DNA from 3 places in the Lactobacillus sp. M0393 genome. Region 3 is predicted to be linked to each of the others. Evidence: predicted binding sites of a transcription regulator. Region 3 holds the regulator's gene; each other region holds the start of a gene.
The links. The regulator NrdR, encoded in region 3, represses ribonucleotide reductase genes. The targets are predictions, from matches to a motif close to ACACNATATATNGTGT.
Positions count from the first base shown of each region.

Region 1: a site for NrdR is predicted at 2,971-2,986, ahead of nrdJ (ribonucleoside-triphosphate reductase, adenosylcobalamin-dependent). Genes of this name have one in related genera too.
Region 2: a site for NrdR is predicted at 2,183-2,198, ahead of H3R29_RS07180 (deoxynucleoside kinase). Genes of this name have one in related genera too.

Region 1 is NZ_JACFPK010000009.1:10,450-15,671, forward strand. Features, by position in the region: gene H3R29_RS08165 (pyrroline-5-carboxylate reductase) at 1-768, opposite strand; gene H3R29_RS08170 (aldo/keto reductase) at 783-1,646, opposite strand; gene H3R29_RS08175 (YjjG family noncanonical pyrimidine nucleotidase) at 1,710-2,420, opposite strand; gene nrdJ (ribonucleoside-triphosphate reductase, adenosylcobalamin-dependent) at 3,058-5,222, shown strand, end outside.
Region 2 is NZ_JACFPK010000007.1:71,198-76,419, forward strand. Features, by position in the region: gene H3R29_RS07170 (amino acid ABC transporter permease) at 1-485, opposite strand, end outside; gene H3R29_RS07175 (deoxynucleoside kinase) at 795-1,478, opposite strand; gene H3R29_RS07180 (deoxynucleoside kinase) at 1,491-2,141, opposite strand; gene H3R29_RS07185 (ABC transporter ATP-binding protein) at 2,834-4,465, shown strand; gene H3R29_RS07190 (hypothetical protein) at 4,680-5,096, shown strand.
Region 3 is NZ_JACFPK010000004.1:171,587-176,808, reverse strand. Features, by position in the region: gene polA (DNA polymerase I) at 1-1,927, shown strand, start outside; gene mutM (DNA-formamidopyrimidine glycosylase) at 1,940-2,770, shown strand; gene coaE (dephospho-CoA kinase) at 2,767-3,369, shown strand; gene nrdR (transcriptional regulator NrdR) at 3,371-3,838, shown strand; gene H3R29_RS04495 (DnaD domain protein) at 3,841-5,199, shown strand; gene dnaI (primosomal protein DnaI) at 5,210-5,222, shown strand, end outside.

The DNA of each region.
Region 1 (5,222 bases), on a different contig from region 3:
TTAATTGGCAGAAGCATTAACAGCTTGAATTAATGCGTTTCTAAAGCCCATTTCTTCCAGTTTGGTGACGCCTCTGATGGTTGAACCACCTGGGGTAGTGACTTCATCTTTTAACTCTTCAGGCAGCTTTTTACTAGCTAATGCCAATTTACTGGTACCTAAAAGCATTTGGTTAATTATCTGGTACGATTCTGCCCGTTTAACGCCGTTTTGCACAGCAGCATCACTAAGAGCCGCAACCATCAAGTCAACGTAAGCAGGTGTGCACCCGGCTATCGTACCGTAGATACCCAGTAAGTTTTCGGGTACGACATATACTGTTCCCATTTGAGTAAAAATCTTTTTCACAGCAGCGATTATTTCCGCCCTTTCATCTGGCAGAAAACTAATAACAGTAATGCCAGCTCCAACTTGAACCGGTGTATTAGGTACAACTTTGGCAAAGGTAGTGCCTTGCGGAAGATTTTCATTAATCTGAGTCAGGTCACCGCCACCAGTTGACAAAATTATGCCATGATATTTTGGGCCTAAATTTTTGATGATGGTTGCAGTAATTGAGCCGCCCACTGCAACTACCACCGCTTGACAATCCTTAAAATCATCATAATTATTGATCAAGGTTAAGTGCAGCTTAGCTGCAAGTTTTTGCGCTGTGTGATGCTGTCCGCCGTCAAAAACATAGATATCTTCACTGGGATTTTTAGCATTTAACAAGCCCTTAATAATTGCGGCGCCAATCTTACCAGCCCCAATAAAGCCAATTTTCATCACTTATTCACCTTTTAAAAATCCGTTTGATCTGGATCGTTTGCTAACTTACCTGCTCCATGCAAACCATCAAGTTTAGCCATATCTTCTTCAGATATAGTAAAGTCAAAGACTTGTAAGTTGGATTCAAGACGCTCGCGGTGGACCGATTTTGGTAATGGAACAAAGCCATGTTGCAACGACCAGCGTAACAGGACTTGTGCTGGACTTTTATCATAGTGTTGGGCTACAGAAACTACTGTTTCGTTGGCAAATAAATCTCCTCTGCCTAGTGGTGAGTAAGCTTCACTGAGAATACCCAGCTCTTTGTTATAAGCTGTTACGTCTTCCTCCATATCACTAGGATTCAAGTAAATTTGATTTACAGCCGGACGAATTTTGGCAGTTTTCAGTAGTTCAGCCAAATGCTTGCGTCTAAAATTAGAGACCCCAATTGCACGAATTTTCCCTGCCTGCACTGCCTCTTCCATTGCCTGCCAGCTCTCCGCATTTAATTCAGCCCAGTGATCACGCACAGGAGCAGGATTAGGCCAATGGATTAGATACAAATCAAGATAATCCAAGTCTAACTTAGTCAAGCTTTCGTCAATGGCAGCTTTAGTTTTTTGATAGCCGTGATGATCGTTCCACAACTTAGTGGTTACAAACAAATCATGTCTGTTCACTCCACTTACTTTGATCCCCCGACCAATACTTTCTTCGTTACCATATGCGGCAGCAGTATCAATTAGCCGGTAGCCTAGATCCAGTGCATTCTCAACGGTTTTTTGAGCAACTTCACCGTCAGGAGTTTGCCAGGTTCCCAGTCCGATAACCGGTATTTTGACGCCATTATTTAGTTCATAAGTATCATTTAAAGAATGAATTTTGCTAGTCATAATTTTTCACCTCTCCCATCATTATACCGGATTGAACTATACTTCTACAGTAAAAGATAGCAATTATTGCGGTTGTTTTTGGAAGTCGCTTTTAAGTAAAGCTACAAATTCAGGATAGGTAGTTACTTCGTATAACGGATGTAAGTTCATCGTGTTTTTCCGTTTCCGGTGGTTATACCAAATACTGTCAAAGCCATATTTTTCTGCACCTAGTATGTCTGACTGCAAACCGTCACCAAAGAAAACTGTTTGTTCCGGGCCGATTTTAGTATGAGCAAAAAAGTAGTCAAAGATACGGGCATCAGGTTTAGCAAATCCTGCTTCTTCTGATGTCACAATCAACGAAAAATAATTAGCGATTCCGGCTAATTGTAGCCGATGTCTTTGCATATATGCTTCGCCATTGCTTAAAATAGTCAATGCATAATTTTGTTTTTTGGCATAGCGTAAAGTATCAACTACACCCGGAAGCAGTTTGTGAGCTTCGCCAAAATAAGAGCGGTATTCGTTCATTACTGCTAAGCCGTCAATTTCAATCCCGAATTTAGCCTGAATAAAATTGGCAAAAGCTATTTTACTCAGCTGCTCATAGTCGATCTTGCCCTGCTCAAGCTCACGCCACAGACCTTGATTATATGCATGATAGTCCCGCTGCAGCTCATCAGTTAACGGCCATTGGTGCGCTTTAAAAAGACTCTGCAGAGCAAAACTTTCTGTAGCAGCAAAGTCAATTAAAGTATCATCAACATCAAAAATTATTTGTTTATAACGCAAGCATGTTCTTCCTCTCCAACTATTCCTCAGAATATAACACGTATTCACTAAAAATTAGTGTGGAGATTCATTATAACAATATTTCACAGATAAAGAACAAAATTAACTATTTTTAAATTTTGGGTTACATTGCTACTGTAATTTCACAAAATCAGCTATAATATCCTTTAATTTTAGCAAAAGGGGTGATTGGGCATGTTTACACTATTATTGGTTTTGTTTCTCATTTGGCTTTTTATCAAAATGGGTCTTGGCTTTTTTAAAATTCTATTTTTCCTTCTGACCTGTGCTCTGACCTTCTTTTTCTTTGTTCAATTACTGATTCCGGTAGCTGTTTTTCTGGGAGTCATTTTTCTCATATTTACCCTAGTTAGACGCTAGTTTATCTCCAAAATTAAACATATATTCAAGCATAATAAGTATCATTTTTAACTTATTATGCTTTTTTATATTTGCGAATGCTATATGATTTTTTATTAACCTCGATAACTTACTCGCACATCACGTTGTGACTTTTACTTGTGTTTGAGACTAAATTTTTCTCTATCAAATACAAGATATTGTGGTATAGTTCTATTGGACACCATAGATAATGTATCTGTGGAACAATAATTAATTTTAAGGAGTGACTTTGAATATGAAAAATACGAGCATAACGTTGGATCAGGGCTACATTGATCAAGTGAAACAAAATGTCACCCCCCATTGGGGAGAACTTGGCTGGGTTACTTATAAACGAACCTATGCCAGATGGCTTCCGGAAAAAAATCGTTCCGAAAATTGGGACGAAACGGTTAAACGTGTAATTGAGGGCAACATTAACCTTGATCCTCGTCTCAAAGGCACTCCTTCAAAAGAAGTAGTCGCTGAACTAACAAACGAAGCCAAGGATTTATTTAAACTAGTGTACGGTTTAGGAGCAACGCCTTCTGGACGTAATCTGTGGGTTTCCGGCACCGACTACCAAAAGCGCAATGGTGACTCGTTAAATAATTGCTGGTTTATTGCTATTCGGCCACAAAAATACGGTGATAGCCATATAGTTCCCGACTATTTAGGTCAAACGCAAGAAGCAGTTTCAATGCCTTTTTCATTTCTTTTTGACGAATCAATGAAAGGTGGCGGCGTTGGCTTTTCTGTTGTCCAAGACAATATTAAAAAGATTCCTACAGTTGATAATAAAATTGATTTAACGGTTGTAATTGATAAAAAGAGTGCTTCATACGCTGATTCAGTTAAAATTGGTGCAACGGATAAAGATGAGTGGGCCAAGCAAAGCAAGGACAAATCAGATTACGTTTATTACAATTTGCCTGATACTCGCGAAGGTTGGGTTTTAGCTAATGCCCGTTTAATCGACATGCACTTCAATCAAACTAATCCCGAGAATAAGACCAAGCTGGTACTTGACATCAGCAGAATTCGTCCTTACGGAGCTAAAATTCACGGCTTTGGCGGTACCGCTTCTGGTCCTATGCCATTAGTGGAAATGTTTTTCGATATTAACAACATTATTAACAACCGGGCTGACGGCAACTTAACTTCTGTTGATTGTACGGATATCTGCAACCTGATTGGTAAAACAGTCGTTGCTGGTAATGTAAGAAGGTCAGCGGAACTAGCTTTAGGTACAAGCACCGACCAAGACTTTATCACTATGAAACAAGATAAAGACAAACTTTACCACCACCGTTGGGCCTCAAACAACAGTGTAGCCATTGATTCTAACTTTGATGAATATGAACCAATCGCAAACGGTATTAGAGAAAATGGTGAACCGGGAATAGTTAACCTGGATTTATCTCGTAATTATGGCCGGATCATTGACGGTTATCAAAAAGATATTGACGGTGATGTTGAAGGTACTAACCCTTGTGGAGAAATTTCCTTGGGTAATGGTGAACCATGCAACCTGTTTGAAGTATTCCCGTATATTGCCGAACAAGAAAACTGGGATTTAAAAGATGTTTTCAGATTGGCAACTCGCTTTGCTAAACGAGTAACCTTTAGTAGCTACGACTGGGAGATATCCCGCAATATCATTTCCAAGAACCGGAGAATTGGTGTTTCAATGTCAGGCATTCAGGACTGGCTCTTAAATGATCTGGGTCACCGCGTTGTTACCGGCTTTGAAGACAGCGTTGATGAAGAAACCGGTGAAAAAATCAAGAAGCCAATTTACGATCCTCAGGGAATTAAAATGGTCACTTCCGCTTACCAAGCCGTCGTTGATGCTGATAAGGAATACAGCAAGACCTTAAACTGCAACGAGTCGATTAAACATACTACTGTTAAGCCTTCAGGTACTGTCGCCAAATTAGCCGGAGCTTCTGAAGGGATGCACTTCCACTATGCCGGTTACCTCATTCAACGGATTCGCTTCCAAGCTTCAGATCCACTGCTTAAAGCGCTCGATGCCTGTGGTTACTACTCAGAACCAGATATCTACTCACCAAACACAACTTGTGTCGAATTCCCATTGCGTGCAGCTCACGCCGACAGCAAGAACTTTGCCTCAGCTGGTACGGTTTCAATTGAAGAACAGTTTGCAACACAAGCCTTTTTGCAAACTTACTGGTCAGATAACGCAGTCAGTTGTACGGTTACCTTCCAAAGCGATGAAGGGGACAAGATTACACCACTGTTTAAACAATACCGGCATGTGATTAAGTCAACTTCTTTATTGCCATATTATGGTGGCTCACTGAAACAAGCGCCAAAAGAACCTATTGACAAAGAAAAATATGAAGAAAGAAAAGCTGAGATCACCGGTGATGTTGCTCAAGTATTTGCCGAGCAAAA
Region 2 (5,222 bases), on a different contig from region 3:
ATGACATAAACAAGCGAAGTATCCTTAACCAGGTTGATAACTTCGTTTCCGATTGAGGGTATGACAATTTTACTAACTTGCGGAATTATAATATGTGTCAAAGTTTGCCAGTAATTTAGCCTCAAAACCCGAGCACTTTCATATTGTCCTATTGGAATTGACTGAAAGCCCCCACGGAAAATTTCTGCGAAATAAGCTGTGTAGTTTAAGATAAAAGCAAAAAGCGCTGCATCGTAGCGTTGAAAAATTATTCCGACTATGGGTAAGCCATAAAAAATAAAAATTAATTGTAACAAGAGTGGGGTACCCCGCATAATCCAGATATAAAATTTTAGAATTAACCGTAGAGGCTTAAAATGTGACAGTAAGCCTAAGCTAACTATGACTCCTAAGGGAATAGCAGTAATTAAAGTCCAAAAGAATAAAATTAATGTCATTTTTGCGCCTGCAAAGAGAGAGGGCATAATTGAAAGGATATAATTCATTTTTTCTCCTTCTTACAAAATTAATTTAATAGGGCGGGTAAATGATTAGCCTAGTCGAGCTAATTAAAGCTGGATAAATTAATTAAAAAAATATGTGAAAAATATATGATTCAATAATAACATAGTTTTCTGATTTTTTATTTGAGTAAGTAACAAAATATTTAAATTGTCATCCAGCTATCTAATTGCTACTCCTCACTTTTAGAGCTTTTCCTATAAATTAAACAGCACTTTAAAATCGTAATAGGCAACATAAAAAGGCCATTAGCACATAGTTCTAATGACCTTTTGATAATAATTTATTTATTGTTAATCTATTTGAATATTTGTGGATTTATTCCATGATTCGGGTAATTTACCCATTTCTTTTAGTTTGGCAACGATTTGATCAAGTACAACTTCTCTAGCCTGCTTATCAGTCATAAAGTCTAGTTTGTCACCATCTATCTCCATTTTGGGTGAGTAGTCATACTTTTCATACCAAGGTTTATAGTAGCGTAAAAGCCGCTTATAATAATCTTCCAGTGTTGCATCATAGCTCAATTGTTCATAAGGTCGACCACGTTTTTGAATTCTTTTAATCATGGTGTCGTATGAAACTTTAATATGAACCAGCAAGTCTGGATTTTTCTTAGGCATATGTTTGAGCTCACTCATCATATTATTAAGCAGTTCGTAATAGGTAGCTACTTCTTCTTTCGTTGCACGACCAATGTCCGCATTCATTTGGAAGAAAAGGGCATCCTCATAGATTGAACGATCAAGAACATTATTATCATCAGTCAATGCATCCTTGATACTACGAAAACGAGTGTTTAGGAAAAATACCTGAAGTAAGAATGCGTATTTTTTAGGATCAGCATAAAAAAGTGGCAATACAGGATTGTTATCGACACTCTCATAAAATGGTTTGGTTCCTAAATACTTAGCTAAAATACTGGTTAAACTGGATTTACCGGCTCCAATTGGCCCGCTTAAAACAATAACTGTCATCACGTTCCTTCTCTATTCTAAATTGCCTATTGCGTGCAATTTGTCATCAATCTGATTTAAAACTTCTTTTTTAGCATCTTCATCGCAGATAAAATCGTATTTATCCCCGTCGATCTTAATCTTAGGAGATGCATCATATTTCTCATACCATGGTTCATAGTACTTAATTAGCCTAGCGTAATAGTCTTTTAAACTAGGATCGGTACTGATTTGCTCAAATGAACGACCCCGCTTTTTAATGCGTTTAAGCATTGTATCCAGGGAAACATGAATGTAAATTAGTAAATCTGGCTTTTTGCTAGGATTACCTGGGGTATCTTCCATCATGTTTTCGAGTAAACTGTCGTATATCTTAAATTCAGTAGGGTCAGCTACTTTACTGTCCGCGTTCATTTTGAAAAAGAGTGCATCTTCATAAATTGAACGGTCTGATACACTATTTTTTTCACGAATTGCCTGGTTGATTTGTGCTAAACGATGGTTAAGCAGATAGATATTAAGCAAAAAAGTATAGCGTTTCATGTCTTGGTAATATAAAGGAAGAACAGGATTATTATCAACTCCCTCATAAAAGGCTTGTGTACCTAAGTGCTCAGCTAAAATACTAGTTAAACTGGATTTACCGGCTCCAATTGGCCCACTTAAAACAATAACTTGGATCACGTTCTTTCATAAATACAATATATAGATTCTTATTTAGTTTAATACGAGATATAGTGGTATACAAGCAAAAAGTAAATTAAAATTTTAATCAAAAAGTCAAGTAATTTTGTATAATACAGAATAAAAAATTAAGTATTCAAGTAAATAATTTATTACAAAATTAGATGTTACACGTGAAACCAAAAAATCTGGCTGATAAATCTTAATTAATTATTTTACTGAGGATTGATGCCGATATCATTCGGTGTTAAGCCCTTTTATTCTGTACTTTGATTCTTTCGATTCTGTGATAAATAAAGTAGTCAATAATTGCTCGTTTTGATTGCATTAAGTATATAAGTGATTTTGCAATTATAGAACGAATTATTTTTTAAAAGCTCGAAAAAGTTGCAGTTGATATTTATATACTGCTGCTATGGGAAAATTCTAAGAATGAAAATTAAAAAGAAATTGTTTTAATGTTAAAAAAGATATAAGATAGTAAGTAAATTATAAAATTATTAGTAAATGATGGAAGTAAGAGGGCATAACTGATATCTTGAAAAGATTTTTATCTTTAGATAGTACAACTCCTGCTGTAAGTACCAGTTAAGAGTCTTTTGAAGAAGTAATGCAAAAACCATATTATTCTATTAAACCAAAATCATTTTAGTATTAACTCTAAAAATAGGGATTTAGACAGGAAGTAAATCATGGACGATACTATAACAAAATTTTCGCTTTGGACCTACATTAAACGTAATTCAGGCATGTATGTAATTTTAGCCATCCTCTATTTTGGGCGGAATTTAGCACAAACTGCTGCCAGCATTTTTAAAGGTAATGCACTTACTGCTTTGACTCAGCACAGTTTAAAGGGCTTTATTGTTGATACAGGTTTAAACTTGCTTAGCTGGGGCTTTTTTCTGATTTTCTTTTTTTGTAGTTCACGGTATTCCGCTGTAATCATCAAGGCCGTCGATAATTCCATTAGGAACGCATTAGCCCATATAATTGGTCGTCAAGAGTATGAAGATTTCAACAAGCACACGGAAGCTGATTATGTTTCCTGGTTTACTAACGATATTAACCAAATTAATCAAGATGGCTTTTTCAGTTTAGAGCAAACATTTAGCAGCGCACTCCTAGGAATTATTGCCAGTGTCATCCTGTTTTCTTACCATCCACTCTTATTTGTAACCACTTTGGTTTTTGCTGTTATTATGATTTTATTTCCCCGTCTTTTTAAGAAAAAGTTGGAGGAATTATCGCAAAAACAAAGCAAGCAAAATGAGGTATTAACGTCAAAAATAACCGATGTTCTTGAGGGCTTTGTCAACCTGCTCACGCTTGGTCAGCAAAAATTGCTCAATAAAATAGTTCTTGCGGCATCAGATAAGACTGGACAGGCTCGGGTTAATTACATTACGGAAATGTCATTCTCTAATTCATTGATTAATCTGATAAGTATATCTGCTCAAACTATTTTAACTGTTGAATCCGGATATCTGGCCTTTCACAATCAGATTCCAATTGGAGCTATTTTAATTGTTGGTTCAATGTCCGGTAATGTTTTTGGCAGCTTGACAGAAATCAGTATTGATCTAACTTCAATTCGGGCAGTTCAACCTATTTTTGACAAATATAATAAATTAGCTAATACGCAGGAAAAAACAGGGGACAAGAATGTTGCTCCTTTGACTCAGCAAATTGCATTTAGCGACCTTTCGTTCAGCTATCCTAATAATGACAGACCTATTTTAACGAATGTTGCCGGCAGCATTAAGCGAGGCGAACGGGTAGCTATTGTTGGTCCGTCAGGCTGCGGTAAGTCGACCCTGGTAAAATTAATTGGTGGTTTGTTAACAGGCTATCAAGGATCACTTACTTGGGATGACAATGAATACCGCGAGCTTAGTCTGCGGTCGCTACATAAGCAGATCGCTTATATTGATCAGTCAGCCTATATTTTTGATGGCAGCCTGCGTTATAACATCACTTTAGGCCGAGAGACAACTGAAGAAGAGCTGAAGACTGCGATTAAGCGTGCAGGTTTGGAAAAATTTGTCATTGATAGTGTCAGCGGGCTTGACACTGTTTTAAAACACGCCGGTAACAACATTTCGGGTGGGCAAAAGCAGCGAATTGCACTGGCAAGGCAGCTGCTGAGTAACCCGCAGGTTATTCTGGCCGATGAAATTACTTCCGCAATTGATGAAAAGGACGGACAAAAAATCGAACAGAGCTTGCTCAATTTGAACGATATCACTCTAGTCTACATTTCCCACCACTTGCGACCTGAAATTAAAAAGCAGTTTGATCAAGTAATTGAATTAGGAAAATAGAATGCTGAGTCTTTTATTGAACAATTAAATAAGCTGTGAAACTCTAGTTTTTTAGATTATGGGCATAGTGTTTTATGCAGATACAGTCAATGAAGATACTCTTAAATGCAAATGCAGCTATTACCTAATATTCTGCAGAAATAAGCGGCAAAATTGATGGCTTCTTAGGAGATATAATGTTTCCACGCACCGCCTTTTAAATGGAATGATAAAAATGAATGATGAACAATTTTTTAAATTAAGAAAGATACTAGATCTTTTTAAAAATCAAGCTCCGACAGCTATTATTGAAGAGAATGTAAATAGCGTTGAAAATTATAAGGCAGAATCTGCTGATGAGTATAATAGAGCAAAAAGATATCTTGGCGAAAATAATAACTCGTTTAAATCTTTTCATGTAAGTGTGGATTCAGCAAAAGATTTCTTGTGTTTATTGAATTTGCTGGGTGCAATACATGCAAATTTTAATATACGTTCAAAGCCTTTTATAATAGAAGGAGAAGAAAATAGTAAGTCGCTAAAAAAAGAGAACGACTATTTTAACAATTGGATGGAGTGTTTTTCAAACTATGAATTTATGATAGTTAATTTCGATGAAACTGCTTTAGACCAGGATCAATATTACGGTTAATTTCATTAATTCATAAAAGGTAGTAGAGTTATGAAATGACCCCCAAATTTAGGACAAATTTGGAGGCTATTTTTATGACTAAATTATCTAAACAAGATAAAATTAAAATCAAACTAAAAGGACTAA
Region 3 (5,222 bases):
AATTGATCGTAATACCCCGTTAACCATTGGGATTGCTGATGTAAAAAGGCGTGCAGTCGATTATCAAAAATTGCGCAGATTCTATGAAAAAATGAATTTCCGTAAGTTTTTGAGCCAGTTAAACCCTGAAAACGCTGCTGGGCAAAAAGACCAACCAGTAAAAAATAATAAAGCAGTTGCTTTTACAGAGCTTAAAGAAAATGACATTAATAATTTTGCAGTTAAAGCTGGCCAAACTATTACTTTTTACTTAGGAATGTTGGGTGCCAATTATCATTTAGCGCAATTTGTTGGCTTTGCCATTAAGATAGATAAGCAAATATATGTGAGTCGCAATGTTGACCTGTTAAAAAAGCCGCAACTTAAGAATATTCTGGAAAATAAGCAAATTGCCAAAAATGTCTTTGATTTAAAACGAACTACAGTTGGTTTGAACCGATTGGGTATTCACGCTTGCTCTATTGATTATGATATGCTACTTGCTTCATATTTAATCAATAACGAAAATAATTCTGACGACATGGGTGAAATTTGTCGCATGTATGGTGATAATTCGGTTAAAAGCGATTATGATGTTTACGGCAAAGGTAAAAGCGTCCATATTCCAGAGGACGATCAGGTGTTGTTCAACCATTTGGCTGGCAAAATTGAAGCAATCGCAAACTTAAAAGATACTCTGCTGGCTAAACTAAAAGAACATGAGCAAGACGATCTTTTTGCCAATATTGAAATACCGGTTGCGCGGGTTTTGTCTGTCATGGAAATAAACGGTATCAAAGTCCAAGCTGATACCTTAACGCAGCTCCAAGATGAATTTGCGGTTGACCTTAAGAAAATGGAAAAGCAAATTTATGATGAAGCCGGTGAAGAATTTAATATTAATTCACCTAAACAATTAGGTCATATTTTGTTTGAAAAAATGGGCTTAAAGCCTGTTAAAAAGACTAAAACCGGTTATTCGACTTCAGTTGATGTTTTGAATCAGTTAAAAGATGAAAACCCGATTATTGATCAAATTTTGACTTACCGGCAAATTGCTAAAATCCAGTCAACTTACGTCAATGGCTTACTGGATGTTATCCAAAAAGACGGTCGGGTTCATACCAGGTATTTACAAACATTGACTGCTACTGGTCGTTTGTCCTCAGTTGATCCTAACTTACAAAATATTCCTACCAGAACGGAAGAAGGAAAGCAAATTAGAAAAGCCTTTGTGCCAAGTGAACCAGATGGCTACATTTTCTCTTGTGACTATTCTCAAATTGAATTACGAGTCTTGGCACAGGTTTCCGGTGACGAACAAATGCAGGAAGCTTTCAGAACGGGTTATGACATCCACGCTCATACGGCTATGAAAATTTTTCATCTGAAATCAACTTCTGACGTTACGCCGTTAATGCGTCGCAGAGCAAAAGCGGTAAACTTCGGTATTGTCTATGGTATTTCTGATTATGGCTTATCTAAAAATCTCAATATCAGTCGCAAACAAGCTAAGGAATTTATTGATAATTACTTTGAACAATATCCGCAAATTAAGGATTATATGGATAAGGCAGTTCAAGTTGCCCGTGAAAAAGGTTATGCCGAAACAATTATGCACAGAAGGCGCTATTTACCTGATATTCATGCCAAGAATTATAATGTGCGGTCATTTGCGGAAAGAACTGCGATTAACTCACCAATTCAAGGTTCAGCTGCAGATATTATCAAGATTGCGATGATTAATATGCAGAAAAAATTGGATGAGATGCATCTTAAAACTAAGATGGTGGTTCAAGTTCATGATGAATTGATTTTTGATGTACCAAAAGATGAATTAGAAACTATTAAAAAGATTGTGCCAGAAGTTATGCAGTCTGCTGTGAGACTTGATATTCCTCTTGTAGCTGATTCTGGTTATGGTCACAATTGGTTTGATGCTAAGTAAGGAGTAATTTTAATGCCCGAAATGCCAGAAGTTGAAACTGTCAGGCGGACACTACTTCCCCTGATTAAGGGAAAAACGATTAAAGAAGTAACTGTTTGGTATCCTAAAATAATAACTGGTGATGCAAAAGAATTTAAAAAGCAGTTAGCTGGTAAAAGAATAGAAACAATTGATCGTTATGCTAAGTATTTGCTTATTCGTCTTAGTGGTCATTTAACTGTGGTATCGCATTTACGCATGGAAGGTAAATATCGTTTAGTCAAAGTAAATACCAAAAAAGATAAACACGATCATGTGCAAATTGTTTTTAACGATAATTCTGCTTTGCGTTACAATGATGTGCGTAAGTTCGGGCGCATGCAGTTGATTACAACGGGCACAGAGAAAGAAAGTACCGGTATTGGCAAATTAGGCGCTGAACCAAATTCACAGGCGTTTACAGTTTCATACTTGCAAAAAGGCCTAGCTCGTAAAAAGAAAAATATCAAAAATACCTTGCTTGATCAGTCAGTTGTGGCCGGTCTTGGTAACATTTACGTAGATGAAGTTTTGTGGGAAACAAAAATTCACCCATTAAGTATGGCTAATAGTATCCCAGCAAAAAAAGTAGCAGAACTGCATGATAATATTAATTCGTTGATAGAATTGGCCATAGCAGAAAGGGGCACTACTGTTCATACATATCTTGATGCTAATGGCAAGACCGGCGGTTTTCAAAAAATGTTGCAGGTCTATGGTCATAAAGGCGAACCTTGTGAACGTTGCGGAACTCCTCTTGAAAAAATTAAAGTAAACGGTCGGGGCACTACTTTTTGCCCTAAATGTCAGGTGATTTATAAATGACAACTATTTTGGGCTTAACTGGTGGAATAGCCAGCGGTAAAAGCACAGCAGATATCTTTTTTAAAGAAAAGCACATACCCGTGATAGACTGTGACCAAATAGCTCATGATATTTTAAATGTTGGTAATAAAGGTTATGAATTGGTTAGAAAACAGTTTGGTCTCCAAATAATTAATGAAGATCAATCAATCAACCGATCAGTTTTAGGCCAAATGGTTTTTAATGACGCAAAGCAGCTTGACATTCTTAATAAAATTACCCATCCGTTGATTTTTAAAGAAATACAAGCTAAAATTGCGCTAAACAAGGTTGCTAAAAAGCCTTTAATTATTGTAGATGCACCAGTTTTGTTTGAAGCAAATGGTCAAAAATATTGTGACTGCACTTTATTAATTGCCATACCTGAATCTTTGCAGTTAAAGCGGCTGATGTTAAGGGATCATTTAAGTAAAGATGCTGCTTTGAAACGTATTCGCAGTCAGATGTCCTTGTCTCAGAAAGAAAAACTAGCTGACTTTGTAATTAATAATGTTGGTACAAAGCAAGATCTGAAATATCAACTTGAGCAGTTGCTTCTTAAAATAAAAGAGGAGTATTAATATGGAATGTCCTAATTGTCATAAAAATGCATCAAAAGTAATAGATTCTCGCCCCAGTGATGAAAATCGTGCAATCAGACGGCGGCGTGAGTGTGAAAACTGTGGCTTTCGTTTTACTACGTTTGAAAGAGTCGAGACGACACCACTACTGGTAATCAAAAATGATGGCACTCGTGAACCTTTTAACCGGAAAAAAATTTTACACGGCGTCATGGCTGCGGGACAAAAGCGTCCTATATCTAGTTCGCAATTTGAAGAATTAGTTGATCATGTAGAAAACAAAGTACGTCAGCAAGGAGTTAGTGAGATTTCTTCCAAAAAGATTGGTCAATTGGTAATGGATGAACTAGCTAAAATTGATGATGTCGCTTATATTCGTTTTGCCTCTATTTATCGTGAATTCAAAGATATGTCTAGCTTCATGAAAACCATGGAAGATATGATTGCAAAAAGGGAGAAAGGTAATTAATTATGTTTGAGACAAATGATCCCAAACAACCATTTTTCATTGCTAACAGGGTGGATATTTTTCCGAAGGATTTACGGGTTTTAATCAAATTATACCAGCCGCTCATAGGATCTCTGGCGCTGGCAGTTTATTTAAGCTTAAATGAAGACTACAATCCGCAAGCGATGCTCTCTGATGCCAAAGGTCTCTATTTTTTGCAGGAGCAAGCCGACTGCGATATCAAAAAATTATTTCCCGCGTTGCATAAACTTGAAGCTGTCGGTTTAATTGAAAGCCATTTGCTTGCTAACCAAATTATGGGTCAGGTTTTATGTTTTAAACTTAAAAGTGTTCCTTCCAGCAGTGAGTTTTTTACCACCGCACTTTTAGCAAGTTTATTAAAAGAAAAAGTGGGTGTTACAGCCTTTAATAAATTGAGCCATGAGTTTGCTAGAGAAACTAAGCAAAGTCAAAGCAGCATCAGTGGAATTAAGGAAGCACCTAACGTATCTGCATCCTTTATGGAAGTTTTTCATTTACCTGACCAAGAAGCAATTGATCCTTCTATTGATGTGAAAAAAGCTGCTAAAGAAAACAGTTCTGTTTCTAAAGCTTTTGCTACCGTCAATGATCAAGAGCATATTGACTGGGATTTTATGAAACAGCAATTTGAAATTTATCAAATCACGGGCAGCGAAATTGATCAGAATGAAGATGCTATTCGAGCTGTTATGCGCATGTACGGACTTTCCGAGCAAGAATTTGTTGATGAAGCAATACCTTGCTTACATGGTGATTATCATTTGAATATGCGTCAAATTAAGCAATCTATCGCTAACAGTATTCATGGAACTGATACGCGCCGGCATTTGCCAAAAAAAGAAGAACTAACAGACAAGCTTGTCAATAATAGTCACTTAAATGAAGATGAACAGCAGCTACTGCAGAAAGCTCAATCTGATACTCCAGCCCAGTTTTTGTATCATTTAAAAACTGAGCGGAATGATTTTGTTGATGCCAGTGAATATCAAGTGCTTGATAATTTATATAACGATAAGGGAATACCGGCAGAATTGCTTAACGTTTTGACTTATGCTTGTTTAAAAAGTGGTCCTAATATCTCTTTTCGCTTGGCAAATAAAATACTTCATGATTGGCTGCAACACGGGGTAAAGACTGCAAGTCAAGCCTTGGAATACATGGACAAGAGAAAAAGGGCACAAATGCAAAGAAGCAATCGGTATCATGCTTATACTGCCAGAAAAACGGTTGAAAAGGGCACTGACTGGAATAAGCAAAAGCCAAAGGTAAAATCGGATGTTTCCAGTGCAGAATTAAAAGAATTTTTCAAGAATTTTGAAGATCAAAACGGCATGAAGTAGGTGAAATAAAATGCAACCCATCA